Regions from separate parts of the Shewanella sp. SP1S2-4 genome, predicted to be linked through region 1. Evidence: predicted binding sites of a transcription regulator. Region 1 holds the regulator's gene; each other region holds the start of a gene.
The links. The regulator FliA, encoded in region 1, starts transcription of late flagellar genes. The targets are predictions, from matches to a motif close to CTAAAGNTNNNNNNNNNNNNGCCGATA.
Positions count from the first base shown of each region.

Region 1 (10,878 bases):
AATCGCAGCAGCATTGATGGTGACCCGTCAAAATGAATCCGGTGATATGGGCCAAATGATGATGAGTCAGATGTTTGACAGTCATAAGTCATTGGGTATCGCTGCTGGAGTCCTATTTGTCATGGGAATCGTTCCTGGCATGCCGCATATGGCGTTCTTAAGTTTTGCTTTTATGACGGCAGGTGCCGCTTATTTTGTCTATAAGCGTAATGAATCAAAACGCATTAAAGCCCTAGAGCAAGTTAAGTCTGGCCCTGTAGAGAGGCAAGATAAGGAGCCTAAAGAGTTGGGCTGGGATGATGTGCATCATGTTGATACTATTGGGCTTGAGGTGGGATATCGTTTAATTCCGCTGGTCGATAAAGGTCAAGGTGGCGAGTTATTAAGCCGTATCAAAGGCGTACGTAAAAAGTTATCCCAAGAACTGGGCTTCTTAGTGCCAGCAGTGCATATTCGCGATAATTTAGATTTGTCGCCTAATGCCTATCGCATTTCATTAATGGGCGTAGTTGTTGGTGAGGCGGATATTCGACACGACTGCGAATTGGCGATTAACCCTGGCCAAGTCTATGGCAAGCTCGATGGTATTGAAACGCGTGACCCAGCTTTTGGTCTTGAAGCGGTATGGATTGCCCCTGAATTACGTGAGCATGCCCAAACATTAGGGTATACGGTTGTTGATGCCGCTACGGTTGTAGCAACCCATATTAGCCAATTGCTGACCAATAATGCTGCAAAGTTGTTAGGTTACGAAGAAGTGCAACAACTGATGGATATGCTTGCGAAACACTCGCCTAAACTGGTGGATGGCTTTATTCCTGATGTCATGCCACTCGGGCATGTCGTAAAAGTGATGCAGAACCTGTTAAATGAAGGGGTTTCAGTCAGAGACTTGCGTACAATAGTGCAAACTTTGTTAGAATACGGCACTAAGAGTAATGACACTGAAGTTTTGACCGCTGCAGTACGTATCGCATTGAAACGTATGATAGTCCAAGAGATCTCTGGTCCAGAGTTAGAAATCCCCGTCATTACATTGGCGCCAGAGTTGGAACAGATGTTGCATCAATCAATGCAAGCAACTGGTGGTGATGGTCCAAATATTGAACCCGGTCTTGCAGAACGCATGCAGCAGTCCCTTGCCGATGCGGCTCAGAAGCAAGAAATGGTCGGACAACCCGCCATATTGTTGACGTCAGGTATGTTACGCGCGACGCTGTCACGCTTTGTTAAACATACTATTCCTAATCTCAGAGTCATTTCGTATCAAGAAATACCTGATGAGAAGCAAATACGTATCGTATCTGCAGTCGGCCAGTAGAGGACGCATAAGTGAAGATTAAACGATTTTTTGCCAAAGACATGCGCGCCGCACTGGCCCAAGTGAAAGAAACACTCGGCTCAGATGCCGTCATTATGTCAAATAAGAAAGTGAATGGTGGCATCGAAATTGTCGCTGCCGTTGACTATGATGAGCCTAAAGCAAAAACCGCAGCTACTGCGCCAGCGCCAACCTTTATGGACGTGAGTGACGACCTCGTATCCCTAGGGGCTAAGCAGCCTATACGAGTAGAAACCCGTGCAAAGCCTGCGGCACCTGCTGACTCATTACAAGCCTTGTTAGAGAAGCAGCAAAGTCGTTTGAATCAACAGATGTCGCATCAGCAAGTTGATGCAGATTTACCTGCATGGGCTAAGGGCTTACAAGCGCCGGCTACTGCCAAAGTAGAGCGTCGCGAAGCGCCTGCTGCTTTTGATAAGAAGCCACAAACATCACAGAAACAAAATGCCGATATTGAGGCAATGCGTGATGAGCTAGCTTCATTGCGTAATTTGTTAACACATCAAGTGTCCTCTTTGATGACAGAACATAAAAAACGTATCGACCCTGTCGGAGCTATGCTCGAAGCCAAGTTACTTGAGGCAGAATTTTCCCCAGCGGTTGCCAATAAATTAGCGGCGCTGAGCCAACATTATACGCCTGCAGAATTAGTCAGAGCTTTACCTCAAAGTCTCGCTAACTTGCTTGATAATCAAGGTGATGACATTGTTAAGCAGGGCGGTGTGGTGGCCTTAGTTGGCCCAACCGGTGTCGGCAAAACCACGTCATTAGCTAAACTTGCGGCCCGTTTTGCAGCTCATCATGGTGCAGAGCATGTTGCTTTGATAACGACAGACCATTATCGCATCGGAGCCTATGAGCAATTAGCAACCTATGGCAAAATAATGGGCTGCCCTGTAAAGCAAGCTCATGATCTGAATGAATTAGAGCAAATTCTTTATCAGTTTAGAAATCGCAAGCTAGTATTGATAGATACGGCTGGCATGGGACAGCGAGATATGCGTCTTTACCAGCAACTTGATAATTTAACTGCAAATAGCAGGATACCTATCCGCAGTTATCTGGTACTGTCTGCGACAGGACAGCGCCGTGTATTGCAAGATGCAGTCAATCATTTTAAACGCATTCCCCTATCTGGTGTCGTTCTTACAAAACTCGATGAATCTGTGTCGTTAGCAGGGGCATTAAGTGTGTTGATCCAAAACGGATTACCATTAAGTTATGTTACTGATGGGCAAAGAGTTCCTGAAGATATGAAAGTTGCGGATACCTTAGATTTAGCCCAACAGGCACTCGCAGCGTTAGATAGTACAGAACAACAATCATTACAAGACACAGCGTGGTCAGATAATATGGCCTGTGCATTTGAGTAGATTTATGACCCTGGATCAAGCAAGTGGTTTACGTATGATGAATCAACCCTATAACGAAAAAGTGAAAGTAATCGCGGTCACAGGTGGTAAAGGTGGCGTTGGCAAAACCAGCGTTTCCATTAATACAGCTGTGGCATTAGCCGAAAAAGGCAAGCGTGTCTTGGTACTTGATGCTGACCTTGGCTTAGCAAACGTCGATGTCATGCTGGGTATTCGTGCCGAGCGTAACCTCTCCCATGTTCTCTCTGGTGATGCAGAGCTTGACGATATTATCGTTCGCGGCCCTAAGGGAATTGGCATAGTGCCAGCCACTTCAGGGACGCAAGGGATGGTGGAATTAAGCCCAGCGCAGCATGCAGGGTTAATTCGCGCTTTCAGTGAGATGCGGACTCAGTTTGATATTCTAGTCGTAGATACTGCTGCTGGGATTTCAGATATGGTGCTCAGTTTCTCACGTGCATCGCAGGATGTGCTGGTCGTTGTTTGTGATGAACCCACATCGATAACTGATGCCTACGCCCTGATAAAAATCCTCAGCCGTGAGCATGGCGTGTTCCGTTTTAAAATAGTTGCCAATATGGTGCGTAGTTTACGCGAAGGTATGGAATTATTTGCTAAACTCAGTAAAGTGACCGACAGATTTTTAGATGTCGCCCTTGAATTAGTTGCAACTATTCCATTTGACGAAAACTTACGTAAATCAGTTCGTAAGCAAAAACTGGTAGTTGAAGCTTATCCTAAATCACCAGCGGCGATTGCGTATCAAGGATTGGCAAATAAAATTCTGAGCTGGCCTGTACCGCAGCAACCTGGTGGGCATTTGGAGTTTTTCGTTGAGCGTTTAGTGCAACGACCAGATTTTCAAGAGGAAAAAACGAGTGAATAAAGCCGCTGCGTATACTTGTTTAGACAATAAATCGTCGATCGTTGAACAGTATGCTCCGTTGGTTAAAAGAATTGCGCATCATTTACTCGCCAGATTACCTGCCTCAGTGCAGCTAGATGATTTACTCCAAGCTGGGATGATGGGTTTATTAGAAGCATCATCCAAGTTTGATGGTGGCAAGGGTGCGAAATTTGAAACCTTCGCCGGCATACGTATACGAGGGGCGATGTTAGATGAAATTCGCCGTGGTGATTGGGTGCCTCGTTCCGTTCATCGTAATAACCGCAAGGTTGCACATGCTATTGATGAGTTAGAGCAAGAACTGGGCCGTGATGCACGCGACACAGAAATTGCAGAAAAACTTGATATGACGCTCGATGAGTACCATCATATTCTTAACGATGTTTCTGTCGGAAAAATCATAGGGATAGAAGACTTAGGCGTATCTCAGGATATACTTACAGTGAGTGATCGGTCCGATGATGACTCATTTGAAGCATTAGCTGAGAACCAATTTCATTCTGCGCTGGTTGAGGCAATTAAATTATTGCCTGAAAGAGATGCATTAGTGTTATCCCTGTACTACGATGAAGCATTGAATTTAAAAGAGATTGGCGCCATTCTTGAGGTCAGTGAATCGCGTGTTAGCCAGATATTAAGTCAGGCAATGTTGCGATTGAAAGCTAAACTCAAGCACTGGACATAAGTATAATTATTAATCGAGCACAGAATGTCAGCTCACCGGAGGAAACCTTGGACAAGAATATGAAGATTCTCATTGTTGACGATTTTTCGACAATGAGGCGTATCATCAAGAACTTGTTGCGAGACTTGGGGTTTAACAATACCCAAGAAGCAGACGATGGCTCAACAGCCCTGCCGATGTTGCAAAAGGGGGATTTTGATTTTGTTGTTACAGATTGGAATATGCCCGGTATGCAAGGCATCGATCTGTTAAAAGCAATTCGCGCAGATGATTCGCTAAAGCATTTACCCGTATTAATGGTGACAGCTGAAGCAAAACGTGAACAGATTATCGCTGCCGCTCAAGCGGGAGTGAATGGATATGTGGTTAAGCCTTTTACCGCTGCAACGCTGAAAGAGAAGCTAGATAAAATATTCGAACGACTCGCTTGAGCAAGGATGAGCTATGAAGTCACAAACATCAGGGCTCATCACGCTCGAACAAGCTCAGCACTTGGTTGAATTATTAAGTGTCGGTGAGCAACGTCAGGCAGATGATTTATTTCGGGAGCTTGCTGCTCCACTGCAACGAGAATTATTTGAAGAGGTAGGGAAATTAACTCGGCAACTTCATAGCGCTTTAATGGATTTTCAAGTTGATAATCGTCTAGCTGAATTAGCCAATACAGAAATTCCCGATGCCAAACAACGTTTAAATTACGTTATTGACATGACTGAACAAGCGGCAAATAAAACCATGGATGCGGTAGAAGAATGTTTACCTTTGGCCAATGCCGTAACGGTAAATATTCAAAAAGTCATGCCATCTTGGGACAAATTAATGCGCCGGGAAATAGAACTCAGCGAGTTTAAGGTTCTTTGCCACGATGTCCAAGATCTTATGTCCCGTAGTTCAAATGACTCGACTCGACTGCGTGAATTGTTAAATCAAATATTGATGGCGCAAGATTTTCAAGACTTAACAGGACAAATGATACGTCGTGTTATTGATCTGGTTATGGAAGTAGAAAGTAATCTGGTTTCTATGCTGACGGTATTTGGTGAGCAGCCTATGATTGAAAGTCAGATTGCTCAGAAAAATAATATTGAAGCGGAAGGGCCGATAATGAATGCCGAGCTTCGTCAAGATGTAGTAACGGGTCAAGACGAAGTGGATGATCTTCTATCGAGTCTGGGTTTCTAACTGGGAGTCAATTTGATGGCCTTTGATGTAGATGAAGAGATACTCCAGGACTTTTTAATCGAAGCCGGTGAAATTTTAGAGCTTCTGCAAGAGCAACTCGTTGCGCTTGAAAATAATCCTGATGACACTAACTTGCTAAACGCCATTTTTAGAGGGTTCCACACCGTTAAAGGTGGCGCAGGCTTTCTTAGCTTAACTCCCATGGTCGATGTGTGTCATGAGGCTGAAAATACCTTCGATTTATTACGGACTGGTAAACGTAGCGTCAATGCAGAGCTGATGGATATTATTTTGCAGGCTGTTGATGCAATTAATACCATGTTTGCTCAAACGCAGCAGGGCGAGCAGCAAGATCCTGCCGATTCGGGTTTGTTGGCTAGGCTTAAAATGCTGAGTTCAGGTGCGCCATTGCCATCTGAAGTTGCGTCTGCAGAGGTGGTCGAAATTGTCGAACCTGAGCCTGTCGTTGAAACCATTGTTGAAACTCCCGTCCCACAAGACATCCCTATAGAGATAAGTCATAGCTCATCTTCAAGTATTGATGATATCAACGACGCTGAATTTGAAGCTTTATTAGATGCGCTTCATGGCTCAGGAAAAGGTCCTGCGGCGGCTACCGCCGTGGTCTCTGATCCTGTTGTCGCTAAGCCAGCTGCGCCAGTTAAAGCGTCTCCTGCATCGGGCGATGACATCACTGATGACGAGTTTGAAGCATTGCTTGATGAACTTCACGGTTCTGGCAAGTTTAAAGTCGAGGCAGAAGTGCCGGCTAAACCAAAGGTTGTCGCCGCACCTACGCCTCAACCTATAGTCGATGCCGATGAAATTACCGATGATGAGTTTGAAAGATTACTTGATGAACTCCATGGTAAAGGCGGAGCACCTGCGAAAGCTGACGTAAAAGCGTCGCCAGTCACGCCAGCTGTGGCAGCTGCACCTAAAGCCGCAGTGACTCCTGAGCCTGCGAAAGTTGCAGCGCCAGCCCCCGTTGTTGCCGCAAAACCGAAAGTAGACATCGCGGTTGTAGAGAAAGCACCTGCTAAAGCAAGTTCAGCAAATGTGCCTCAAGGTGAAACCACGGTTCGTGTTGATACTGCACGACTCGACCAAATCATGAATATGGTCGGTGAGTTAGTATTAGTGCGTAATCGATTAGTGAGCTTAGGCATCAGTCGTGATGATGAGGAAATGTCTAAAGCCCTTGCGAATTTAGATCTCGTGACAGCCGATTTACAGGGCGCTGTGATGAAAACCCGTATGCAACCGATCAAGAAAGTGTTTGGTCGTTTCCCTCGGGTAGTACGTGATCTTGCGCGTACGCTCAATAAAGAAATTGATTTGATCATGGTCGGTGAAGAAACCGACCTAGATAAAAACTTAGTTGAAGCGCTTGCCGATCCACTCGTCCACTTAGTGCGTAACTCTGTGGATCACGGTATTGAAATGCCAAACGAGCGTGAAGCCAATGGCAAGCCGAGAACGGGTACTATTACCTTATCTGCAAGTCAGGAAGGTGACCATATACTGCTGAAAATCGAAGACGATGGCGCAGGTATGGACCCTGAAAAACTGAAAAAAATCGCGATAACGCGCGGTGTGCTCGATGAAGATTCAGCTTCGCGAATGACTGACAGCGAAGCTTATAATTTGATTTTTGCGCCCGGTTTTTCGACTAAGGTCGAGATTTCAGATATTTCTGGTCGTGGCGTTGGGATGGACGTGGTAAAAACCCGTATCACTCAGCTTAACGGCACAGTGCATATTGATTCTATGAAAGGTAAGGGCACGATACTTGAGATTAAAGTACCGTTAACGCTGGCGATTATGCCGACCTTAATGGTTGATGTCGCTAAACAAGTGTTTGCATTACCTCTGTCTAGCGTGAACGAGATATTCCATCTCGATCTCACTAAGACCAATATCGTCGACGGACAACTCACTGTCATAGTGCGTAACAAGGCTGTGCCTTTGTTCTATTTGGAGCACTGGCTACATAGAAACAAAACCACCTTTAAACATGGCGATAAAAAGCATGGTCATGTGGTGATTGTACAATTAGGTATGATGCAAATTGGTTTTGTGGTCGATGCCCTAATAGGCCAAGAAGAGGTGGTGATTAAACCCCTTGGTGCTATGTTACATGGCACTCCTGGGATGGCTGGCGCGACGATTACATCGGATGGCGGTATCGCACTGATCTTAGATGTCCCTGGATTGTTAAAGCATTATGCGAAAAGTAAGAATTAGTTTCCAAGCTAAGGAATGGAATGGCCATTAAAGTATTAGTCGTTGATGACTCAAGTTTTTTCAGACGACGTGTTAGTGAAATAGTCAATCAAGATCCTGAACTGGAAGTTATCGCGACGGCCTCAAATGGGGCCGAAGCGGTGAAGATGGCTACTGAGCTTAATCCTCAAGTTATCACTATGGATATTGAGATGCCCGTGATGGATGGCATTACTGCCGTCCGTGAGATCATGGCTAAATGTCCTACTCCGATCTTGATGTTTTCTTCTTTAACCCATGATGGCGCTAAAGCAACGTTAGATGCTTTAGATGCTGGTGCGTTAGATTTTCTACCTAAACGTTTTGAAGACATTGCTACCAATAAAGATGATGCTATTTTATTGTTGCAGCAGAGAGTTAAGGCATTGGGACGCCGCAGAATGTTTCGTCCTATTGCACGTCCTGTCGTCGCTTCAACATCTAGCGTGCGTCCAACAAGTAGCGTTTTAGGGACAACGAGTATAGCGGCGCATACTCCAGCCACGGCTCCTGTGAGGACCTCAACAGCAGCGTCGATTCGTGCAAGCGGTAAGCAGTATAAAATACTGCTGATCGGCACATCTACTGGTGGTCCAGTTGCCTTGCAAAAAATTCTTACCCAATTCCCGGCAAACTATCCGCATCCGATTTTATTAATCCAGCATATGCCAGCAGCTTTTACGCCAGCATTTGCAAGTCGTTTGAATGGTTTATGTAAGATTGAAGTAAAAGAAGCCGCGAATGGCGATCTTCTTAGACCAGGTTGTGCGTATTTAGCGCCAGGCGGAATGCAAATGATGGTTGAACGTACTGGCGCAAGTGGTCGATTAAAGGTCATTGCTGGCAGTGCAGACATGAACTATAAGCCTTGCGTTGATATCACCTTTGCTTCTGCATCCAAAGCCTTTAGCGGTGACGTCCTTGCCGTTGTGCTAACTGGTATGGGCGCGGATGGCAGAGAAGGTGCCCGCATGTTGAAAGCAGTCGGTGCGACCATTTGGGCGCAGGATGAAGCCAGTTGTGTGGTTTATGGCATGCCGCAGGCTGTCGCTAGTGCTGGTATTGCCACTCAGTCGATTGCGTTAGACAACATGGCTGAATGCATTTTAAAAGAGTCTGTTCGTGTCTAAGAGTCTGCATCCGATGAGCACGAATAGTGTGCTCATCATTTTGCTGATGGCGATTGCTATTTTGTGTCTTGGCGCCTTGAGTCTCGATTATCGGCATAAAAATAGTTTGTTGAGAGAAGAGATAAATCGTTTGGAATCGACTCAGGTACTGTTAATGGTCCCTGATGAACAAGCTGAAGCAATTGCTGCTTGGTTAGCGTCTCATCCTGATCAAACTAAAGCTATGCTGCAATTGGCTACTCCTGGTGAACAAAAGGCTGTGACAATTGGTCCTGAATCTACCCAGATTAGTGTTCCGCCTTTGCTGAATAAGCAGAATTCTGGGGTGGATACGACGAAGGATAACGCTAATCAGCAACCTTTAGTTCCTACGCTGCTCCAGACGCCAAATAAGAATGTCGAGACTGCGACTTCGCCTATTGAACCTAATCAGTCAATTGAACCGAAAAATGCACAGATGCTGCCAGTGGTGATTTCTGAAAATGCCGATGGAGTTAAAGTGATTAGTTTACCCAATGGTGGTATCCGAGTTACGACGAGAGAAGAGCAATAACCTTTGGAATGCGTGTTAAATATTCTCATTTATTAGCATTGAATCAATTTATGTGGGGGTCACTTCTTGAAAGTCTGGACCATAGCGAATCAAAAAGGTGGTGTAGGCAAAACCACGACGGTTGCGAGTTTAGCGGGAATCTTAGCTAAGCGTGGCAAGCGTGTGCTTATGATTGACACCGATCCACACGCTTCGCTAGGTTATTATTTAGGCATTGATTCTGAAGAGGTTCCTGGCTCTTTATTTGATGTGTTTCTGGCCCATAAAAGCCTCTCTAAAGAACTCGTTTTATCCCATGTAGTACCAACCTTAGTCGATGGTCTCGACTTGTTGCCGGCCACTATGGCATTGGCAACATTAGACAGAGCCTTAGGTCATCAAGAGGGGATGGGGTTAGTTTTACGTAATTTATTAGCGTTAGTTGCTGATGAATATGATGTGGCTATCGTTGATTGTCCACCCGTACTTGGTGTTTTAATGGTCAATGCCCTTGCGGCAAGTCAGCATATTATTATTCCCGTGCAGACTGAGTTTCTTGCCATTAAAGGGCTAGAGCGGATGATAAAAACGATGGAGTTGATGGGGCGATCTAAAAAGACGCGTTACAGCTATACTGTCGTGCCAACCATGTACGATAAACGTACTAAGGCATCACCCGCTGCTTTGCAAGTGCTGGGCACAGAATACACTGAAACCCTATGGAAGGACGTGATTCCAGTCGATACTAAGTTTAGAGATGCCAGTTTGGCACATTTACCTGCATCGCATTATGCGAGTGGATGTCGTGGTGTAAAAGCCTATGAAAGATTATTAGATTTTTTATTAGTTGGGGAGTTTGGCCATGTCAAAATCGGTTGATGAAACTGTTTTTGATTTTTTCGCATTATTGCTGCAGGAAGACGACGCTCCAAGTCAGGCAGTTTCTCCTCAAAGCATAGTAAAAGCTGACTCAAATCAAAATGTTGCCACTAATCAGACGGAGGCGGCATTACTTGATGCAGCAATCTTGGCTGAAAATGGTCGTACGGCTGCATCACAAGCTCATGAGAGGGCGATAACGCCAACGGTACAGCTACAACCAAAAGCGACGCCAAGACAACATGAGTTTGTTGCACCTGTAAGTAAGATTGCTTCTCAAGTGGATAAGCAAGCGCTAGAAAAATTGCTGGCGCCTGTACTTAAGGCTAAAACAGTAGAACCGACACCATCTTTTGTCGAAGTTACGCCTGCTGTTGATGTTCAACCCGTGGTGGAAGTACCACAAGCACAGCCTGCTATTGAAGAGCCAGTTAATGATGAAATAATTGCTGAAGAAGTCGTTGAGCCAGTGGTTGTGCCAGAAACACAAGTCGGTATTACGCCTCCTAGTGTGACAAAAGATTTGCAAGAAGTGCTCGATGATGAGTTTCAGGTACTATTCTTTAAAGTAGCAGGGCTGACA
Region 1 covers NZ_JAUOET010000004.1:3,221-14,098, reverse strand. The annotation lists gene flhA (flagellar biosynthesis protein FlhA) at 1-1,321, shown strand, start outside; gene flhF (flagellar biosynthesis protein FlhF) at 1,333-2,715, shown strand; gene Q4Q52_RS06085 (MinD/ParA family protein) at 2,720-3,601, shown strand; gene Q4Q52_RS06080 (RNA polymerase sigma factor FliA) at 3,594-4,307, shown strand; gene cheY (chemotaxis response regulator CheY) at 4,355-4,738, shown strand; gene Q4Q52_RS06070 (protein phosphatase CheZ) at 4,752-5,489, shown strand; gene Q4Q52_RS06065 (chemotaxis protein CheA) at 5,505-7,736, shown strand; gene Q4Q52_RS06060 (chemotaxis response regulator protein-glutamate methylesterase) at 7,757-8,884, shown strand; gene Q4Q52_RS06055 (membrane anchored protein in chemotaxis locus) at 8,898-9,437, shown strand; gene Q4Q52_RS06050 (ParA family protein) at 9,504-10,295, shown strand; gene Q4Q52_RS06045 (chemotaxis protein CheW) at 10,279-10,878, shown strand, end outside.

Region 2 (10,878 bases), on a different contig from region 1:
CCAGCTCCCCAAAAGTCGGCGCAGGGGACATTGGGATCAAGATGACAACTGCTATAGTCTGTCGCCTCGGCAAGACGAGCCTTATTAATGACATTGGTCACTTCATAGGAACCACGGTTACTGCCGAAGTTAACTGCAGCATCCCATTGCCAACCGTTGTCTAAATCCCCTCTAAAACCTGCCACTAAGCGCCAAGTATCCGCTTGAATATTAAATTGTCGGGGAGCTTCTGCCAGTCTACGACTCTGGAGCAGAAAGTCTGCATCGGTCGGGTTTGACTCATGCCATGCAGGAATGACTATTCCTGACACCGATTGCGGAGAAGCGGGTAATTGTGAGCTACGGCGAGTGTACATAGCTTCAGCAAACACTTGGCTGCTTGCCGTTAAGTCATATTCACCGTAGGCAAAAAGATTGACTCGCTCGTTAGGTTGAACCGCATTAAAGTACTGATAAGTATTGTCTTTATGGCTACTTGTGTATGGCGTGCTTCCCGTTGGTAAAAGCATTAACGGATCGCCGATTGGATTACCATTGGTATCAATGAAATGGCCTCTGCCTCCTGGAAGCGCCGAGCTACCGCCACACACTAGCTCACCATTCACTTCCTCAAGCGGACAAGACGCGCGACTCAGCATATCGACGGCTTGGGTTTTATCGTAACTCATCGCCACATATGCACTGCCCCGCTCACCGACATGACCGAGGGCAAGGTCGAGCTTGTACTGTTCACCATCATTTTGCTCGGTTATGCCAGTTCGTGCTTGAAACTCAACCCCTTCGATTTGCTGCCGAGTGATGATATTGACCACGCCAGCAACCGCGTCGGCACCATAAATGGCGGATGCACCATCTTTTAATACCTCGATTCGTTCAACCACGCTAATGGGAATGGTATTAAGATCTACGGAGGAGTTTGCCCCAGTGCCACTGTTCAGCATACGTCGACCATTGAGCAGTACGAGTGTGCGATTTACCCCTAATCCACGCAGATTAACTTGGGTTGAACCATAGCCACCTTCAGTCCAATAGGCATTCGTTTGATTACCCGCAAACCCCGCAGAGGCTGTCATTCTTTGCAGTAATACTTCAACTGAAGTGGCACCGGTTTTCTCGATATCTTGCGCGGTAAAAACGGTCATAGGCGCAGTGGAAGCTATCTCTTCCCTTTGAATTCGACTCCCTGTAATGGCAATCCTTTCGATGGTAGTGGGAGTCGATACTTGAGGTTTAATTGCAGATGCTGGCAACATTGCTTCAGTTTCGGCTTCGGCTGCTAACCCTGAAAAAGTGGCCATGCTGGCTAGGGATATTGCCATTGAAGTCATTACTGCGGAGCGGGTCATAATAAGCCTATGAAAGGTCTGTTTAAATAATGGTATGTTTTATATAGGATTAAGTGGGTATCTCAATAAAAACTCAACGACCTGCGACACTGTGTCACACCCCTAATGCGCAGTTTATAATAAAGTGCTGATATAATCGCCGCTCACTAAAGGTTTGGAAGTTCAACCATGTGGGCCCGCAGCGTGTTTTTTTGTTTTACAGATATGATGATTCGGAATGGTGTAAATGGGAGGATAAGAGCATGCAAGCGCAAGTGCAGAACAAGTTTGAACGCTATCCTGAGCATATAACACCCTTGCTATTACGGATCCGAACTTTGGTTTTTGCGATTGCTGAAGCGCAGGATTTAGGTGCGGTGGAAGAAAGCTTAAAATGGGGCGAGCCGAGTTATTCAGTTAAAAATGGCAGTACAGTAAGATTTGACTGGAAGCCAAAATATCCCGAACAATACTGCCTATTCTTTAATTGTAAAACTAAGCTGGTTGATACATTTCGAGAGCTACATTCCCATGCGCTGCAGTTTGAAGGGAATCGAGCCATAGTGTTAAGTATCCATGATCCCTTGCCAGAATCCGCGATTTCCCAATGTATTGAATTATCGTTGAAATACAAAAGTATCAAACATCTACCTTTACTAGGTGCTTAGTTTCATTAAATAAAAAGATGATGAATCACTAAAGCCATAATGTTTGTTAAGGTTATAGCTTGTTTCAGTGAGCGTGTTTTAGTGGTTTATTAAACGTAAATAGTGCGGCGAGTTAAGTCTTTTTGGACAACCCGCCACACTATTTGAGCGATACAATAAAGGTTTAACGATGTAATTAAAGATTGCTGACTTTTTGTGGTAAGCCGTTTCAAAGCTAATTATCGCAGCACCCTGTGAAAAAACGCTACCGCTTGCAGGTACATTTGCAGTGCGAGTGCGGGATCGTAGCGTTCGCCTTCATCACGCATAAAGGCGTGTTGGGCGTTAACTTCAAGCCAAGTGAAATTACGGTTCAGCGCCATTAATTGCTGGTGGATTAACACTCGACCTTCAGCTGATACATGGGGATCTTGCTTGCCGAACACTAACACTAATTCCCCTTGAATATCACCGCTGCGGCTCAGAGAGTCATTGCCGTAGGCGCAGGGCAGGGTGTTGGAGTGTATGTCGGTTGGATAGAGGCAAAATGCACCTAAAATAGCGGGGTTGAGTGCGGCGCGGTAGGCCAAGTGGCCGCCGATACACACGCCCATACTGCCCACTTTGCCATTGCAGTAAGCTTGTTGATGGGCAAAGTCGACTAATGCTTGGGTGTCGCTGTCGTGGTGTTCTAAAGGTTTCGCAAACTTATCGGCGTTGCCTTTGTCTTTACCCGGTTCATCGTAGGCGAGCACTGTGCCTAAAGGATTGAGTTCATGGAATACTTCCGGCACAAATACCACAAAACCGTGGCCAGCAAGAATTGTCGCAGCGCGTGCAATAGGTGCCGTTTGCTGAAAAATTTCGGAATAAAAGATGATGCTTGGGAATTGCCCCTGTGCTTCTGGGCGGTAGATATAAGTGCGCATTAGCCCTGAAGGCGTGGAGATATCCTGAGTTTCCTGAGTGACTAACATATTTAGTTCTCTCTGTGAGGCTTCAAACGTTGAAGCCTCACTGTAGCAGTCAGGATTTTATCTGTCAGTTAAAACAATTCGTTACCTGAGAGTTTCCCTGCACATAGCGCTTTTACATTGCTCAAGGTTGTTTGGGCGATGGCGCCTAAGGCTTCTTCAGTGAGGAAGGCTTGATGACCCGTAAAAATCACGTTATGGCAGGCAGATAATCGACGGAATACATCGTCTTGAATGATCTCATTCGATTTATCTTCGAAGAATAAACCTTTTTCGTTTTCGTACACATCGAGTCCGAGTGAACCGATTTGGCCGAGTTTTAAGGCTTCCATCGCATCGAAGGCATTGAGTAAGCCACCGCGACTGGTGTTGATCACCATGACACCGGGTTTCATCTTGGCGAAGCTGGCTTGGTTGAGCAAATGGCGGTTATCGGCCGTGAGCGGGCAATGCAAACTGATGATATCGCTGTTGGCATAAATAAAATCGAGATTTTGATATTCCACATTCAGCGCGACAACCGCTGGATTGATAAAGGGATCGTAGGCGATGACTTTACAGCCAAAACCGAGCAAGACTTTAATGGTGGCCACGCCGATTTTACCCGTACCAATCACGCCGACGGTTTTGCCGAACATGTTAAAACCGACTAAACCTTCGAGGGAGAAATTGGCATCGCGGGTACGTTGGTAAGCTTTGTGGATTTTGCGGTTCAGCGTCAACATCAGCGCGACTGTGTGTTCGGCCACGGATTCAGGTGAATAAGCGGGCACATTGACGACTTGCATGCCTAAGCGTTTAGCGGCGACTAAATCGACATTGTTAAAGCCTGCGCAGCGCATGGCGATAATTTTTGTGCCGCCCTTGGCGAGTTCGACTAGGACTTCTTCACAAAGTGAATCGTTAACGAAGGCACAAACGATTTCAAACCCTTCAGCAAGTTTCACTGTTTGCATGCAGAGGCGATAATCGAAATACTCAATTTGTGCACCAAACGCGGCATTTGTGCGGTTAAAATGCTGCATGTCGTAATGTTTTGCGCTAAAGAATCCAATTCTCATTTCAGTCACCTAACGGATTTTGATGTAGTTATCAGCCAAAGAGTGTAAGTGAGTTAGGGCTTTTTGTCCTCAGCCTTAGAAAATTGGCTATTAAAAGAGTGAGCTTTGTCATCAATTGGCTAAAACTGTTGATAAAAAAAGCGAGCCATCAGGGCTCGCTTATGAATCGACTATCTGTGCTTGAGTTGTTCAAGCTGGACTCTCGCATTTTAAGACGTGCTTTGAGAGCCAAGGGTTAGTCCGTTAACCCTTATACGGTTTGTGACTAGTGATCTTTAGCGAATTTAGCCGCTTCAGCACCGGCGATACGGCCGTAGGTCACAATGTCTGATACTGCGTTACCGCCAAGACGGTTAGCACCGTGAACCCCGCCAGTCACTTCACCTGCAGCATATAAGCCTTGGATTGGTTTACCGGTTTTTTCGCTCTTCACTTCGGCTTTAGTATCAATCACAACACCACCCATAGTGTGGTGAACAGCAGGTGCGATTTCTAATGCGTAGAAAGGTGCTACTGCTAATTCGCGTGGTAGGTTTGGACGTTCAAATTGCGCATCTTTACCTGATTTCACGAAACCGTTGTATGCCGTGATGGTTTTTGCCAGTTCTGCGGCGGGCACATCGATTTGTTTTGCTAACTCTTCGACGGTTTTGCCTTCTTTAACAATGTTCAGATGCACATAACCTTCAATCGCTTTTAAGCTCTTACGGATTGAGTCATCGAATACCAAATAAGCGCTTTCGCCTTTTTGTTGCAGAATCGCGGCAGACGCTTTATCACGGGTAGTGATTTCGTTCATAAAGCGGTTACCTTCACGGTTAACCACGATAGCACCGTTGCCACGTACCGCTTCGGTGATCATTACACCACCCGCTGGTGAGTATGTTGGGTGAGCTTGAATGAACTCTAAATCGCGAGTTGCTGCGCCTGCTTGCAGTGCCACGTCTAAGCCGTCACCGGTTGCACCTGGGTGGTTAGTAGCTTTAAAGCCTTTTAACTTAGGATCGTACTTAGCTACGCGGTCGTTGTTTTTCGCAAAACCACCGGCAGCAATAACCACAGCATCGGCTTTAATAATGTAATAACCAGTGTATTCGCCTTTAACGAGTACGCCAGTCACATTGCCTTTCGTATCTTCAAGAATACGGACAACACGGCTGTTTAAGCGGATGTCAGTACCACGTTTTACTGCGTTGTCCCATAGTACTTGCGCTACGTGTGCACCTACGCCAGCACCACCGGTTGGGCGGTGACTACGGTTAACACTTGCACCACCCATACGGCCCACGTCAGTCATGTCGGCACCCATAGAGGTTAACCAATCGATAGAGTCAGATGAGTTATTTGCAAGCACTTTCACTAATTCAGGATCGTTAATGTTACGGCCACCTTTCATGGTGTCGTCGATCATGATTTGTTTCTTATCTTCAATACCTAACTTAGTTTGCGCCTTCGTTTCGGCAGCGTTCATACCGCCAGCGGCCAACTTAGTGTTACCACCTGGGACAGGTTCTTTTTCGAGCAGAATCACTTTCGCGCCAGCATCACGGGCAGAGACGGCAGCAGCAAGGCCTGCACCACCTGAACCGATAACAACCACATCAGTGGTTTCTTTTACGCCAGCAGCAATGGCTTTATCCTGTGCCGCTTTGTCTGCATCAACAGGAACAAACTTACGTTCCCATTTACCGCCGTAAGGCATATCGAAGCCGAAGCTGTGGCAAGCATCGCAATAAGTGACTGATTTCTCATGGCCTTTATGGCAGCTTGTACAAGCAATTTCGCCAATCAAGTGAGATTTATGGGGTGAGACTTTGTCTTTAGGTGCGGCGGCGGCCAGTTCTTTTAAATCGCCGTGGCAGCTAACGCATTGGGCATTTTCATGGCTAAGGTTGTCATCGCTGACGCCACCTTTGTCTGAGACGTGGCAACTGTCGCAACTGCCCATTTCACCGTGAAAATCGGCTAGCACTTCTGGTGCAGCATAGGCAGTTCCTGCCATTGCGCCAGAGATCAGCATGGCTAGTGCTGTTTTTTGAATCTTTCTTGTGAACATGGTAGTTCCTCCGCCGTACATTCATCTACTTAATAAGGGTTATTCATCGTGGCGTGATATTTATTTTTTACGCAGCTCACGCACTGTTAGAGCATTCTCCATTTGCAAATTTAGCACTATCTAAAGAGGTATATGTGTGTTCAGATCACATAACCTTTGTTGCAGCGAAAATAACATATTTAAAATGTGCAATCGGATGGGAAATATTAATGAAGTTGAGACTGGTCACTGATTGAATACGGTATAACTTGCGCGAGTTAACATGTTGAATGGATTGGTTTTAACTTTTAAAAATAAAAATGATATTAATTATTGGTTTTGTGATGTGATTTATCTATTTGTATTTAATAGATATTATAATGTGACTTAGCACTTTGAGTATGTCACTTAATTATTTTTGAGTATTCTATAAATAATGTTAATTATCCAGCCATTATTGTATAGAGTTGCATTATTAGTTTAACCAGATGTTACGCAGTTGATTATTAAGGGGATGTAATGCGCAAACAAGGCATATCAGAAAAACGTTTTTGGGTTCAACGTTTGAGTAAAACCAGTTTAAGGGCATTGCATATTTTAGGGATCGTCGGTGTCGGTGGTGGCATTTTATTAAGCGTAGATAAAACGCAATGGCTGAATTATTGGTATCTCGCTATGACGACGGGCTGCATATTAATGTTGTGGGACATTGTGCGTGATTGGCGTTGGTTAATTCAGCTTAAGGGTTTGTTAACCTTAGTAAAAGTAGGCTTACTTGGTTTATTTGTCCCTTTGGCTAATTTCAAGCCTGAGTTGTTAATCGCGATCCTCTTTTTGTCCGTGATTGTGTCCCATGGTCCAGCAGGGCTCAGGCATTATTCTATTGTGCATCGTCGGCAAATCGACTCGAAAAAAGAAATTAAGGGCTAATTGCAATGTCTGTAATCCATGCGCCAATCGTGACTCCCGCAGCCTTAATCACTGAGTTTACTTGGCCTGTTTCTCGCTTTGATGGACTTAAAGTACTCGATCTTGCCTGCAGCTCTGGACGTAATGGTTTGTGGTTTCTAGCGCAAGGTGCAGAAGTGACGTTTATCGACAGGGATTTGTCTGCCATGTCGCACATTGAGCATGTGAACGCCCGCAAATATCAATGGGATTTAGAAGCCGAGGCTGCGCCATCGCTACCGATTGAAGAGTACGACATAGTGTTAGTATTCAATTATCTGCATCGGCCATTATTGCCGCAAATTGCCAAGGCGGTTAAGGCTACAGGCCTTATCGTCTATGAAACTTTTACCACACAGCAGGCTGAGAGTGGGCGGCCGCGTAACCCCAATTTCTTGCTGACTGAAAATGAACTCAAATCAGCATTTGCTAACTGGCAACCTTTACATTACTTTGAAGGTCGATTATGTGATCCGCAATCCACTCAAAGCAGTTATAAAGCACAGTTGATTGCACGAAAACCTAAAACGTAAGTTTATCGATTGAGACTCAAGAGGTTGTAGGATGTTTCCCTATCCAGAGCAATATCGCATTGCAACACCGCCGCTTACGACCGCTGTCATGGTGGCTTGGGCTTTATTCAGTCATAGCCTGTTTTCCGATGCCAGCCCTGTCGCTCTGTATCCGCTGTTAGTTTTGTTCCCTTTGGTGATTGGATTGCACTTGTATTTGATTTGGTTAGCAAAAGGAATGGGGCGACTCGATCAGTTTTTCTATGCCTTAGTGCATATCCCGCTGGCGTTCGTGGTGTGGACATTTACGATTATGCATGTGAATGGCAACGCTTTTTCTTAAATTCGCCTGACGTTTCCGTTACAGAAAATAAAAAGCGCCTTGATAATCAGAGGCGCTTTTTTAAATGCTGTATTGCTAACAATTAGGCCGTAGTGTTGATGTTGTGGCCTGCGTTACCTACTGGTTTTGGCGCCGCAGCTGCAATTAAATCTACCGCTATTTGACCTTCGGCTTTTTGCTGCTCTTTGGCTAACTGAGCAACCTTAACGCCAATTGCACCATTTTCTAGATTAGGTGCGATAGCTTGGGTATTCAGTGAAATTGACATAACTAACCTCGATTGTAAGCTGGATCCCTTTATCGGCAAACCCAAGGTTAACTTTAGCCGTTAGCCATGAATTTGCCAATCATCCATTATTTTGTTAATTATTTAGTCGATTGTTTCGTCAATTACTTGGCCTTAGCCGAAAACAGTTTGCGGCCGATAATAATAATGGCTGTGATCCCCAATGAGCCTAAGATCAGCCCCAGTGCCAGCGCCACATTTTGAAGTGCGGTAGGGTCGATAACCAGCGCGATACCCATACCCAACATCATCACACCTGACATGAGTTTTAGGGCTTGGCCTTCTTTTTCAGTCAGTTTACGTTTACCTAAGGTCGCGCTGAAGACGATAACGATAATCGCCAGCGGGATAACATACACAATGTTATATAAAACCAGATACATATAGCGTTCAATGTCTGGCAGATTGTGCATAGAAAGCACGCTGGTGTAGATCATCGGGAAGCCCGCGGTGCAGAGCAGTTCATAGGCGTTGGCGAGGACTGCTAGTACGGTAGAGCCAATAAGTAAGGCGCCTAAGCTACTTGAGTTAGACAGTTTCCCCATGCGCTTTATCAAACTCGTCCGATTTTCCGCCGACATCGACAGCGTCACTTCCCCCTTAGTAAAGAAGTAATCTTTGATGTTGATGACTCCAGCGATTAAGGCTAAACAACCCGCCGCTAAGATGATCATGCCGCCATCACTGCCTGCGCCCAACAGCTGGAAGATGTTCAGCCATGCGGTCATAAATAGGAAATAGATAAAGCCAGAGAAGAACACGAAAATCCCGCCGACGAGCAACATGCGGCTGCGACTCTTGGCATTAACCATGATCGACAATAAAAACAGTAAAACGAAGAAGGCGCAGGGGTTAAAGGCATCCACGCCTGCGAGCACTAAGGTGAGCAGCGGCAAAGACATTGTCTCGGGAGTCACTACGCCTACTAAAGGTAATTCAACGGGTTGAACTTCTGGCTCTGCAACGGACTCCTTTAAGTTGGTGGCATCACAGGTGCCTTCGCCAGTATCTGTGCCACAAGTGCCAAAGAGCGGCGCATTAGTTTCTGTACTCGCGCTCGTACTGATAACGCCTTTGGTGGGCATGTCCGCTTCGCTGAGTTGACCGCCAAGGGATAAATAACAATTCTTCAGTCGATTAACGAGAAACTCGCCCGTGACCGCTTCGCTCGAATAGCCCACCACGGCCTTTTCACAACTGGCCATATAGGGTACAGAACGTGCTTCTGTATTAGTTTTTGCGGCGATATTTTGCCAAATATCCTGCACACCTGGTGCGGACACCATATGAGATTCAAGTTCTATCCAAGGGTATTTTTGCGGCAATGAATCGATGAAAGGATGGGCCTCTGCACAGTGTGGGCAAGTTTTAGACCAGAAGAAATACAGCTTAATTTTGAGCTCACCCTGACCATTTATATAATGCCACGTTCGATCCGCTGAGCTTGCTGGTGTTGTCTCGGCCCAGCTAGGGATTGAAAAGGCAAAGAGGAATAATAGCGAGCAAAACAGAGATAATTTCGATAGATATTTTGTCATAGCGCCTCCCACTGAGAGTGGGTTTAAGTATCGTCAAACGGTTCGATTAGCTCTTACTCTACTTAAATCAATCATTTTGATTAAATTAGATATTAAGAAGTGTTAGTTAACTCGCGAATAACCATTTTTTGGGAACTGAAACCAGTTTATCTCCCTGTTAAATGGTGTGATGCACATTCACTCTCAGCTTGAGTCGTTAATGGCTAATAAGAATAGAGCACCCGAGGGTGCTCTATTTCTGACGTTATCAACAAGTGTCTATGATGGATTATGGTTAGCCTAACGCAACACCATTTACGCTGAGTTTCACGTCGATATTATTGCGAGTGGCGTTAGAGTAAGGACAAACTTGATGCGCATGACGCACTAGGGCTTCTGCGGCTTCTTGCGGTAAATCTAAGCTGACTTCTAAAGCAACCGCTAATGCAAAACCGCCAGCATCATTGGCACCTATGCCGACAATCGCACTGACTGGCGCTTGTGTAATATCCACTTTGCCGATTTTAGCGACATGCAGAATGGCGTTTGAGAAACAGGCGGCATAACCTGCGGCAAACAGTTGTTCAGGATTCGTGGCGAGACCGCTACCGCCCATGGCTTTTGGATAGGCTAAAGCGACATCCAGTAAACCATCATCAGTGCTGACTTGACCTTGACGACCCGCTTTTGCTGTGGCACGTGTTTCATAAAGTGTTTTCATAGTATTAGACCTTCTGAGGTTAAGGATTAAGTAAATCGATTTAAATTGTGCGCAATTCAATTGTGATAAACTATAATTCGATCTTTGGTGTGAATGCAAGTATATTGTGCGCAATATATTTAATTTGTCGGATCTTCCTATGGCAACAACTCAACCCAACACCCGTGTTAATACTGTCGATATGGCCGAAAATACCAGCACAGAGAATGCCTTATGTCTTGAGAATCAAGTGTGCTTCTCTCTTTATAGTGCTGCAAATGCTATGGTGCGTGCCTATCGCCCTTTGTTGGACAAATTAGATCTAACCTATCCGCAGTACTTGGTCATGCTAGTGCTATGGGAAGAGCAGGGCATTAGTGTCAAAACCTTAGGCGATAAACTTTTCCTCGATTCAGGCACGTTAACGCCATTGCTGAAGCGGCTAGAATCTAAAGGATTAGTGACTCGTGGTCGTAGCGAACAGGATGAGCGTGTGAGAGTGCTCGCCTTAACGCCAGCAGGGCTTGCCC
Region 2 covers NZ_JAUOET010000025.1:39,909-50,786, forward strand. The annotation lists gene Q4Q52_RS18050 (TonB-dependent receptor) at 1-1,346, opposite strand, end outside; gene Q4Q52_RS18055 (DUF1801 domain-containing protein) at 1,589-1,993, shown strand; gene Q4Q52_RS18060 (dienelactone hydrolase family protein) at 2,212-2,949, opposite strand; gene Q4Q52_RS18065 (2-hydroxyacid dehydrogenase) at 3,018-4,007, opposite strand; gene fccA (fumarate reductase flavoprotein subunit FccA) at 4,273-6,063, opposite strand; gene Q4Q52_RS18075 (hypothetical protein) at 6,562-6,972, shown strand; gene Q4Q52_RS18080 (methyltransferase domain-containing protein) at 6,978-7,523, shown strand; gene Q4Q52_RS18085 (hypothetical protein) at 7,555-7,845, shown strand; gene Q4Q52_RS18090 (cytoplasmic protein) at 7,928-8,113, opposite strand; gene Q4Q52_RS18095 (cytochrome C biosynthesis protein) at 8,236-9,669, opposite strand; gene Q4Q52_RS18100 (organic hydroperoxide resistance protein) at 9,944-10,369, opposite strand; gene ohrR (hydroperoxide resistance transcriptional regulator OhrR) at 10,509-10,878, shown strand, end outside.
Region 2: the regulator FliA is predicted to act here: its motif matches at 8,144-8,170, upstream of Q4Q52_RS18090 (cytoplasmic protein).

Region 3 (10,878 bases), on a different contig from region 1:
GTGAAATCGCCAAACCTATGCGCCCCTTGTTTCAACGTGAAGTGGAACTGGCCAATGAAGGCGCGAAGGATCTCGGTTATGCAAACCTGTCTGAGCTATGGCGCAGTCAATATGATATGAAACCCGATGATTTTTCACAGGAACTTGACCGTCTTTGGGGCCAAGTCAAACCCCTTTATGAGTCATTGCACTGCTACGTACGCGGTGAACTCAATAAAGAATACGGCGATAGCGTCGCACCGACCACAGGACCTATCCCTGCACATTTACTCGGTAATATGTGGGCCCAGCAATGGGGCAATGTGTATGACTTAGTCGCCCCTGACAATGCCGACCCAGGTTATGATGTCACTGAGTTACTGGCAAAAAATGGCTATGACGAGCATAAAATGGTGAAACAAGCCGAAGGCTTCTTCACGTCGCTAGGATTTGCGCCATTGCCTGAGAGTTTTTGGGCTCGTTCACTGTTTGTTCAGCCAAAGGATCGTGATGTGGTTTGCCACGCCTCGGCATGGGATCTCGATAATCTCGACGATATTCGCATAAAAATGTGTATCCAAAAGACCGCCGAAGACTTTAGCGTGATCCACCACGAACTTGGGCATAACTTCTATCAACGCGCTTATAAGCAGCAACCATTCCTGTTTAAAAACAGCGCCAACGACGGTTTCCATGAAGCGATTGGTGACACGATTGCGCTGTCGATCACCCCAAGCTACTTAAAACAGATCGGTTTACTTGAAGAAGTGCCTGATGCCTCTAAGGATATTGGGCTTTTACTGAAGCAAGCTTTAGATAAAATCGCCTTCCTGCCCTTTGGTTTGATGATAGATCAGTGGCGCTGGAAAGTGTTTAGCGGCGAAATCACACCAGCGCAATATAACCAAGCTTGGTGGGATCTCAGGGAGAAATACCAAGGCGTAAAAGCACCAGTTGAACGTAGTGAAGCAGATTTTGATCCGGGCGCTAAATACCATGTACCAGGCAATGTACCCTACACCCGTTACTTCCTAGCACATATTTTGCAATTCCAATTCCATCAAGCGCTGTGTGAAACTGCAGGTGATAAAGGTCCGGTACACAGATGCAGTATTTATGGTAATCAAGCAGCGGGAGAGAAACTCAATAAGATGCTCGAGTTAGGCTTAAGTAAACCTTGGCCAGAAGCATTGAAAGAAGTCACCGGCAAAGAAGCTATGGATGCCAAAGCTGTGCTCGATTACTTCGCGCCACTTAAAACATGGTTAGATGAGCAAAATACCGCGGCTAATCGCCAATGCGGTTGGTAATCATGAGTTAAACCATCGCCAAGTTGTATAAAACAAAATGCCCAACGAGATTGGGCATTTTTATTCGAGACTTTTTATTTCATACACGGCCTGTTTTGGTCTAACGCCAGCCTATGCCTTTACGATTGGCTTCACGGTTCTCAAGCTTTAGCTGTTCAGACTTAGTTAACATCACATACAGCGCCCCAGTGCCGCCCTGCTCCGTTTTCGCCGAATGATAGGCCAGCACCATATCAAGCTGTGATAACCAACAACACACAGCGGACTTAAGTAATCCCGCAAAGGGTTGGCTCTGATAACCTTTACCGTGGATCAACATCACACACCGCTCACCGTGCGCCTGCGCTGCCAGTAGATAGTTGAGTACGGCCTCGCGAGCTTGATTAAGCCGATAGGCATGCACATCGAGCTCCATCTTGATACTGTATTGCCCCATGCGTAACCGCTTGAAAACGCCGCCTTGTACCCCTTCACGTTTAAAGCTGACAATGTCATCCGGCGCTTGCTGCACAAACACTTTTAAATCCAGCGGCATACACGTTAAATAAGCTTCCCTTTGTAAGGCATCACGTCTGTGGATTTGTTCCGCCGTTAACGCTTTGGGCGCAAAACTCACCACAGGCACCTCGCCTTTCAGTGGTACAACTCCGGCCATTTCCTCAAAAAACAGTGCTGATTCATCATCCAGCATGGCAAGCTCCTTTACTTCACACTCTTGTACAGAAACACACTTTGTAATCATTCAAGGCTTTAGTTCAGCGGGCGGCTCCATTATAGTGACGCCATGATTGCCAGATTAGAATAAAGTAATGAAATTTTTGCCGCTAGTCCTGATGTGCCTATTGTCGCTGCCAAGCTTAGCCAATCCAGCTAAAACGCATACAAAATCCACAGATGATCAATTGATCAATGCTAATTATCCTTTATTTATTAGCGCTTTTAATCAATTATCCCCTGAAGTGACCCGTGAAATTTATGCCGATGATGCGAGCTACTTATCTGAGAGTCAAAGTAAAGAGATTTACTATGGACGAGATAATATCGTTGCGATTTACAAGAAATTTTTCGATAAAATCCGCGCTAAGAAAGCCACTATCGACGTGGATTTCCGCATTACTAAACGTAAAATTATCGGCAATGGTGCCATAGATACTGGCTATTATTTAGTTCGATTTTATCCCGCACAAGAAACGGGTGAACCTGTGAGTGAATTTGCAGGCAAATTTGCCATTGGTACAGAAAAGGTCTCAGCGACTCAGTGGAAAGTAAGTTTAGACACCAATAATCGTGCAGAACCTAGCTATTATCTAAATGCGAAACCTGTGCCTAACTTGTATTATGGTCGCCAGTTCCCGCCTTTACCTGCGGGTAAGAAATTACCCTAAGTTTTGTGCTGACGCTATTTAACGCATTCAGATATATGCTTAATGCATTAAAATAAAAGTATAATGCGTTAGAATAAAAGCTTAATTTATTGAAATAAATCATCATTTAATCGATACCGCAAAGAAAACATGATTACAACTGAACAAAGCTGCCCCTGTGGCAGTAGCAAACGCTATCAAGATTGCTGCAATCCACTGCATATTCATGTCGATTCTGGGCAAGTCATTGCGCACACGCCCGAGCAACTCATGCGCTCACGTTACTGCGCATTTGTGTTGAAAAATTTTGATTATATTTTAAAGACACATCACCCCGAGTATCTAAACGGTCTCACCCTAGCGAGTCTTAATACTGGCCCTCACCCACATTGGCTAGGACTAGAAGTACTCAGCAGCAGTGAAGCACCCGCCCACAACTCTCAAGCTGCGAATCAAGCAATCGCGGAGCCAAGACATGGCAATGTGACATTTAAGGCTTGGTACACACTCGAAGGTGAAATTGATGCTATCTATGAACGTTCGGAATTCATCTATCAAACGGGCCGCTGGTATTACAGCCAAGGCCTGCAAATGACGGCGAAGTTACCCGGCAGAAATGATCCTTGCGTTTGCCATAGCGGTAAAAAATTCAAACAATGCTGCTTAAAATCCCTCTGATTTAACAAGTACACCAGTCTAGTGGGTCAAGACCGAAGGGCTTTTGGCCGACAAAATAAATTGTGCAAACTCAGGCTCCCGCAATGCGGGGCTATAGAGATAGCCCTGCGCCTGATGGCAAAAACTTTTCGCTAAAAAGGCTTCTTGTTCAAGGGTTTCAACCCCTTCTGCCGTCAAGGAGATATTCAAGGCACTCGCCATGGCGATAATGGCTGAGACAATTTCGCGGCTTTCGCGGCTCACAGTCAGATCTGAAATAAACGACCGATCAATCTTAAGTTTACTGATCGGGAACTGCTTCAAATAACGCATTGAGCTATAACCCGTGCCAAAATCGTCAATCGCAAGCCCTACGCCTAATTCCGCTAATTCTTGGCATAACAGCGTCGCGTGGCGAATGTCGCCCATCAACTCAGTTTCAGTGATCTCTAAAATTAACGTCTTAGGTTTCAATCGATAACGAGTCAACAGCTGCCACACCTGCTCGAATAAATTGCCACTGAAAAACTGACGGGCCGACACATTCACGTGCATCGTCATATCCGCATTATGGTGTTGCCATAGGTTTAACTGGCGACATGCAGCCTCCAACACCCAGCTGCCGATGGAATTAATCATCCCCGACTGCTCGGCAATGTCGATAAAAGATGCGGGAAATAACACGCCTCTTTTTGGGTGATGCCAACGGATTAAAGCTTCAGCACCAATATAGGTATTCTGCTCTAAATCCCTCAGTGGCTGATAATAAAGCTCAAACTGACGGCCACGAATGGCACTGTGTAAATCGCGCTCTATCTGCGCATCTTCTTTAAATGCGCTCAACAAAGTACTGTTAAACACTTGGATTGCAGTGCCTTTTTTCTTTTTAGCATACTGAACAGCAATATCGGCACAGGTTAACGGCGCAAACAAACTCGCCACCGAGGCGATATCAACCACAGCTAAGGCAGGCTTAGGCTCGACTTGCTCGCGACCGATTAAGATAGGCATAGCCAGATGCTGATACAGACGCGTACTAAAATAGTCGAGATCGTATACCGCGTTATCATCGGTCAGCAGCACTGCAAATTCATCGCTACCGACGCGGGCAATTTCGGTGGCTTTATTGATCTCGGAGAAATGTTTCAAACGGCGGGCGATTTCAATCAATAAGCTATCGCCATTCTCATGACCATAGGTATCGTTAAACCGTTTAAATCCTACTAAATCAACTAATAACAACAAACCTTTATTGGTACGTTCAAGCACTCGATTAAAGTGGGTGCGGTTATGTAGCCCCGTTAATCCACAGCGCCAAGCGAGGCGTTCAAGCTCTGACTTGTAGTTGTGCTCATCGGTATTTTCTTCACACGAGACCAAGGCATAATGATTGCCGCGATCAGTAATGAATTGACTCAAGACGTATGTCAGCCAATAGCGACTGCCATCGGTACGGCTAAACTGCACTTCGCCTTTGGCAATCTCGCCCCTAAATATCTGCGCTAGGGTTTGCTCGGCTAATTGGGCATGCTGCTTAAAAAAAGCCAATTCACGGATATTTGCGCCGATTATCTGCTCACGGGGCATGCCAGTGATTTCACTGTGTGCCTGATTCACATACTCGACTTTTTCAGTATGCAAATTAATGAGCATGCTGATCTGCCGTGATTGCTCCGTCGCGCAGCGAAATAGGCTCAGGCTTTCTTCTTTGTCGTAGCTGTGTTTTGTCGCTAAAGTCAGGGCTAATTGATCTGCCATCTGGCACGCGAGGTGGATTTCGCTGTCGTGCCAATGGGGAGTGAACTGCGCCCGCTCGATGCAGAGCACACCTTCCAGACGACCATTGATGCGAATGGCGATGTCGAGAGTGGAATTGATGTGCCGCGGGATAAAGTAGCACTCTGCCAATTCACTTAAACGGGGATCGGTCAGCGTATTGCCAGCATCGATATGGCGCAGGGTTTTAAGCTCGTGCACATAACGGGGACAAGCTTGTAATAGCTTAGGCCTATGAATGTCTTGCAACATCATAGAACCAAATTGTGCAACGAGTGTTTGGGTTTGTTGATCAGCTGAAAACGTCCACACTGACACCAAAGAAACCGCTAAATTCTGGCACAACAACTCTGTGGCTAACTCTGCTGTCTTGGTGAAATCGCCCTGCTGTTTTGCAGTTGACTGAACCAAAGACTCCAATAAATGCTGATGCTGACGTCGCTTCACGCTGATTCCCTACAAAACTTCGTGTTGGGCTAAAGGTCTTTGCTACGCGCAAACGTAGCTTGAAATGTGCAATTAAGCTGATTGAATTATTCTTATTTGGAGGCAGATTACACTATCTATTGTAAGTGCAGCAACATGTGGCACAATTTATTACAATTCAGTTAACAATTGCAGCATTTTTAGACAGTTAAAACGATTAAGTTCGAATTCTATCCGCTAAAAGTGCTGCACAAAAACTTATAAACCGTTTTCCAATTGGAAAATCATTTTCTCAGCGCTCACACCAAAGGTCAGCAGTAAATCGATACCCGCAGCCGTGGTCACAAACTCAGTTTGCACTTCAGCAAATCGAGCTTGGGCACGGCTCGCCATACTTTCTGCATCTGTTTGCGCGCTATCGCCAACAAAATTTAACGTCAATAAGGTATCGTGTTCATCAATGACGGCGCCGATATCGACAAAACTGCCACAATCGGTGCAAGTATCATTCACTGCCGGATTCTGTGCTTCTATTATGCCTTTCATCTGTATTCCTTATTTATAAAGCGACTGATTAACGGCATCACTAAACTATGCTCGCTAATTTATTTGCGCGGTAAGTGGCTAACTCGATAGGTTAATCAGAATTATAGGTAATTAAGCCTCAAGATAACTGGCTTTAGCTCACGCTTATTTACTGAAATGGCGCAGATTGACGCAATTGCTATTGCTATAGCAGAACACGCGTTTTAAAGAACACTTACAGGAGTTGGTAACTAGGCAGAAGCAAGCAGAGGCACCAGATTACGTTGGATTGCCAATTGATCGGCAAAATGCATGATTTCGACCTTAGGCGCGCTGAGTTGGCCCCTCTGCCTAAGCTGGGTGACATGATCACAGTTACTCAGGGCCTCGGCCATTGCTACGCTCTCACCGCCTCGGATCACTAAGGCTTCCGGTCGCAGTGCCTGCTGTAATTGAAATGCCCGCGGACCTTGCGCCATAAAAATACTGCTATTATCGACCACAGGTTCAGCAGAAGATAAATCTGCCATTAAGCTTTGCTGCGGTGGCAACTCGAACTGACGCTGTAATTTTTGCGCCATATCAAGCTCGTTTTGCCATTGAAATTGCGCCATGTCCCGTGCGTCAACCGACAGTAACGACAGCAACAGGGCGAATTCGCCCCGTCTGTCGTTTTCTATCGCCGCGTTTAAGCGGGTGCCAATTTGGGCTTCGTTGACTAAAGGAACATCAATTTGCATAAAAAAACATCGTCAAAACAATTCGTTGTTAGTTAATCGACCATTTGATGCATAACTTTAGGAAAATTTTTAAATTGGGTATTTACATGCAAAAGGTTTCTGACTACTATGGCGGCCGCAATTGAGGAGGGGTTCCCGAGTGGCCAAAGGGATCAGACTGTAAATCTGACGGCTCAGCCTTCGAAGGTTCGAATCCTTCTCCCTCCACCATTTGCACTGTAAGTTTGTGAGTGTTGTTCGAAAATGATGTAGAGTTTTATAAAAGCGTTAAAGGTATTTGTGGAGGGGTTCCCGAGTGGCCAAAGGGATCAGACTGTAAATCTGACGGCTCAGCCTTCGAAGGTTCGAATCCTTCTCCCTCCACCATCTTTATCTTTAACGCAGATAATCATTTTCAAGTATCAAACATGGCCAATGTTTGGTTCAGCTTTAAAAGTAAAGAAAGTTTGTGGAGGGGTTCCCGAGTGGCCAAAGGGATCAGACTGTAAATCTGACGGCTCAGCCTTCGAAGGTTCGAATCCTTCTCCCTCCACCATTTCTTTCATTGTCTATACCGCTCTTGTTCAACTTCCGTTTTGTCTATTCCAGTTTTATATGCCATAGCTTCATCTATTCATTTTGTTCTAATTACATTCTTTGTATTAAACTGCACTTCTATTTGAAGCCATATTTTTTAGTTCGCGATATTTGTCTTTAACATCAATCACGCCTCGCGCGACTTCAAGCTAATGCCCCCAAGCGAGTAACGCCAAGCAGATCCAATAAAACCGCTTTGCCCGTCCCTGTGATATGCTCTAAAAATGATCCCTTTCGAAGTGACTATGATGATTTCTAACACGATTCAACCGCCAGTGGACTCACACAGCGCTCGCAGATTCTGCCCAACGTGGGAAGCCCATGCGATAGGCAAGATTGAAGCGGATTTTCAGCGCAGCGCCGATACCCATTTGATTAAACTTGAATTACCTATGCTCGATGGCATAGATATTTATCTTAAAGATGAAAGTACCCACCCGACAGGCAGCTTAAAGCATCGCCTCGCCCGCTCACTCTTCCTCTATGCCCTGTGTAACGGCTGGATTAAACAAGGCACGCCGATTATCGAATCCTCATCGGGCAGCACGGCGATTTCTGAAGCCTATTTTGCCCGCTTACTCGGTTTACCTTTTATTGCCGTGATGCCTAAAAGCACGGCTAAAAAGAAGATTGAACAGATCACTTTCTATGGCGGCCAATGTCATTTTGTCGACCATTCCAGTGAGATTTACGCCGAATCGGCGCGCCTAGCCGTGGAGCTTGGCGGCCATTACATGGATCAATTCACCTACGCCGAGCGCGCAACAGACTGGCGCGGCAATAACAATATTGCCAATTCTATTTTCAATCAGATGGAACGCGAGCCACACACAATCCCGCGTTGGATAGTGATGAGTCCGGGTACAGGCGGCACATCGGCGACCATAGGCCGCTACATCCGCTATCAAAGGTTGGCGACCCAGCTTTGCGTAGTTGATCCGCAAAACTCGGTATTTTTTGATTTTTATCAGAGCGGCGATGCCAGCTTAACCTGTTGCAATGGCAGTAAAATTGAAGGCATAGGTCGACCAAGAGTCGAGCCATCGTTTATTCCTGGCGTTGTGGATTCTATGCTGCAAATCCCCGACGCGGCTTCCGTAGCGACGATTCATTGGTTAGAGCAACTGATTGGCCGTAAAACCGGCGCATCGACAGGCACTAACCTTTACGGCGCATTGCAACTTGCCGTACAAATGCAAGCGCGTGGAGAACAAGGCTCAATCGTGACCCTAATTTGCGACTCGGGTGAACGTTACCTCGATACCTATTACGATGCTGATTGGATTGCGGCTAATATTGGTGATATTGCCCCCTATCAGCGCCAACTTGCGGCATTTAATCATTTTGGTCAGCTAAGCGAGCTTGATTAACCGACGAGATTAAATTCCTTGAGTCGATGGCTTTAAAGTCCACCGCTAAACGTCAGCCATAAAAAACGCCCCACAATTGTGAGGCGTTTTTTTATCGTTTATAGATTAACTGAAGGGCATTAATCAATATTCAAATACTTATGGGTTTGGATTGATAAACGCCAATTACGGGCAATACACACCTTCATAGCCAGTTCAGTCGCTCTGGGCTTTTGGCTAATCGGCTGCAGGCAAATCGTTTTCGCTGAAATATCGATGTCTTGTAGCAATTCATCCAATTCAGCAATGTGATTTTCAGTGGCGATAGGATGCTTGATCTCATTGGCACGGTTCAGCGCCTGCGCTAATACCTTATAGCCACCTTTCATGTTCACCTTGGGCGATACCGTCACCCAAGTGTTATCGGCACAGTTGATGTCGAAGGTGCCGCTGGTTTCGATTTGGGTGGCAAAGCCTTGGTTGTGCAAGGTTTCAGTTAATTCGCGTAAATCGTACATACAAGGCTCGCCGCCGGTGATCACTATATGGCGCGCAGTAAAACCTTTAGCATGAAAAGCTGCGATAAGACTTTGCGCCGTATGTTCTGCCCAGCGCCCAATAGTGCCGTCTACGGTAATGACTTGCTCTGGCGTCACTTTATTCACTTCAAGCACATCCCATGTCTGTTTCGTATCGCACCAAGCGCATCCCACGGGACAACCTTGCAGGCGGACAAATATGGCGGGCACTCCGGTAAAGACACCTTCACCTTGAATGGTTTCAAATACTTCGTTGACTGGGTAGTTCATGCTGGCGTTCCACTTTTCTGGGGCGGCATTTATAGTGGATTTTAGCTTGAGCTGCAAGTTTTTGCGCCGAGAAAGCCTATTTGATGCAGATCGCCAGAGTTTGCAAGGACTATGGCCTGAGTTACACTAACGGCCTATTTATAAGTGTTCTACGGTTAAGTGAAATCCTTTATGTCAACGAGCTTAGTGTCAAAACCCTTAGCGTCCAAAGCAGTGGTGGTATTCAGTGGCGGACAAGATTCGACAACCTGTCTTATCCAAGCCCTAACCCAGTACGATGAAGTACACGGGATCACCTTTGACTACGGTCAACGTCATCGCGAAGAAATTGAAGTCGCCAAATCCTTAGCCAAACGCTTGAAGATCACCAGCCATAAAGTCATGGATGTCACCTTACTCAATGAGTTAGCGATATCGGCGCTGACCCGTGATGCGATTCCCGTTTCACATGAGCTGATGGAAAATGGCCTGCCGAATACTTTTGTGCCTGGCCGTAATATTCTGTTTTTAACGCTTGCGGGCATTTATGCCTATCAATTAGGCGCGCAGGCGATTATCACCGGCGTGTGTGAAACCGACTTTTCTGGTTACCCAGATTGCCGCAACGATTTTGTTAAAGCGATGGAATCTGCCTTAGTTCAAGGCATGGATAAACAACTGAAGATCATCACGCCCTTAATGTGGTTCAATAAGGCACAAACCTGGGCGCTGGCGGATAAATATTCGCAACTCGAACTGGTACGCCACCACACCCTCACTTGCTATAACGGCATCATTGGCGATGGTTGTGGCGATTGCCCAGCTTGTCATCTGCGTAAACGGGGGTTGGACGATTATCTACAGGATAAAACCGCAGTCATGGCTTCACTCGACGCTAACGAGCCTAAGGCATGACACGCAGTCCCTATTGGGTTGCGCTGATAGTGAGTTTGATATGTACGGGTTTGTATGTCGCAGGCTTAGCCAGTCCCGCTGTCGACAACCTGCTCGCCTATCGCCGCAGTGCCATTGCTGATGGCGAATGGTGGCGCTTAATCAGCGGTAATTTATTACACACCAATCAGTGGCACCTGTTGATGAACCTTGCAGGGCTGTGGGTTGTACTGTTTTTGCATCATTTCCACTACCATCTCAAAGGCTTAAGCGCACTGTTCCTGGTGTTATGTTTACTCGAAGGTGTAGGCTTATATTTAGGCTATCCGCAATTACTCGGTTATGTCGGCTTAAGCGGTATGTTGCATGGCTTATTCGCCTTCGGCGCGGTGCAGGATATTGTCCGCAAGCTACGTTCAGGCTATCTGCTGTTACTTGGCGTTATCATCAAGGTCGGCCACGAACAGCTTTATGGCGCCAGCAATGATGTCACC
Region 3 covers NZ_JAUOET010000003.1:319,241-330,118, forward strand. The annotation lists gene Q4Q52_RS05530 (M2 family metallopeptidase) at 1-1,289, shown strand, start outside; gene smrA (DNA endonuclease SmrA) at 1,390-1,980, opposite strand; gene Q4Q52_RS05540 (DUF4440 domain-containing protein) at 2,099-2,674, shown strand; gene Q4Q52_RS05545 (YchJ family protein) at 2,804-3,331, shown strand; gene Q4Q52_RS05550 (bifunctional diguanylate cyclase/phosphodiesterase) at 3,350-5,533, opposite strand; gene Q4Q52_RS05555 (DUF406 family protein) at 5,771-6,058, opposite strand; gene Q4Q52_RS05560 (VC2046/SO_2500 family protein) at 6,289-6,777, opposite strand; tRNA gene Q4Q52_RS05565 (tRNA-Tyr) at 6,903-6,987, shown strand; tRNA gene Q4Q52_RS05570 (tRNA-Tyr) at 7,059-7,143, shown strand; tRNA gene Q4Q52_RS05575 (tRNA-Tyr) at 7,228-7,312, shown strand; gene Q4Q52_RS05580 (PLP-dependent cysteine synthase family protein) at 7,578-8,723, shown strand; gene queE (7-carboxy-7-deazaguanine synthase QueE) at 8,843-9,511, opposite strand; gene queC (7-cyano-7-deazaguanine synthase QueC) at 9,683-10,405, shown strand; gene rrtA (rhombosortase) at 10,402-10,878, shown strand, end outside.
Region 3: the regulator FliA is predicted to act here: its motif matches at 6,812-6,838, upstream of Q4Q52_RS05560 (VC2046/SO_2500 family protein).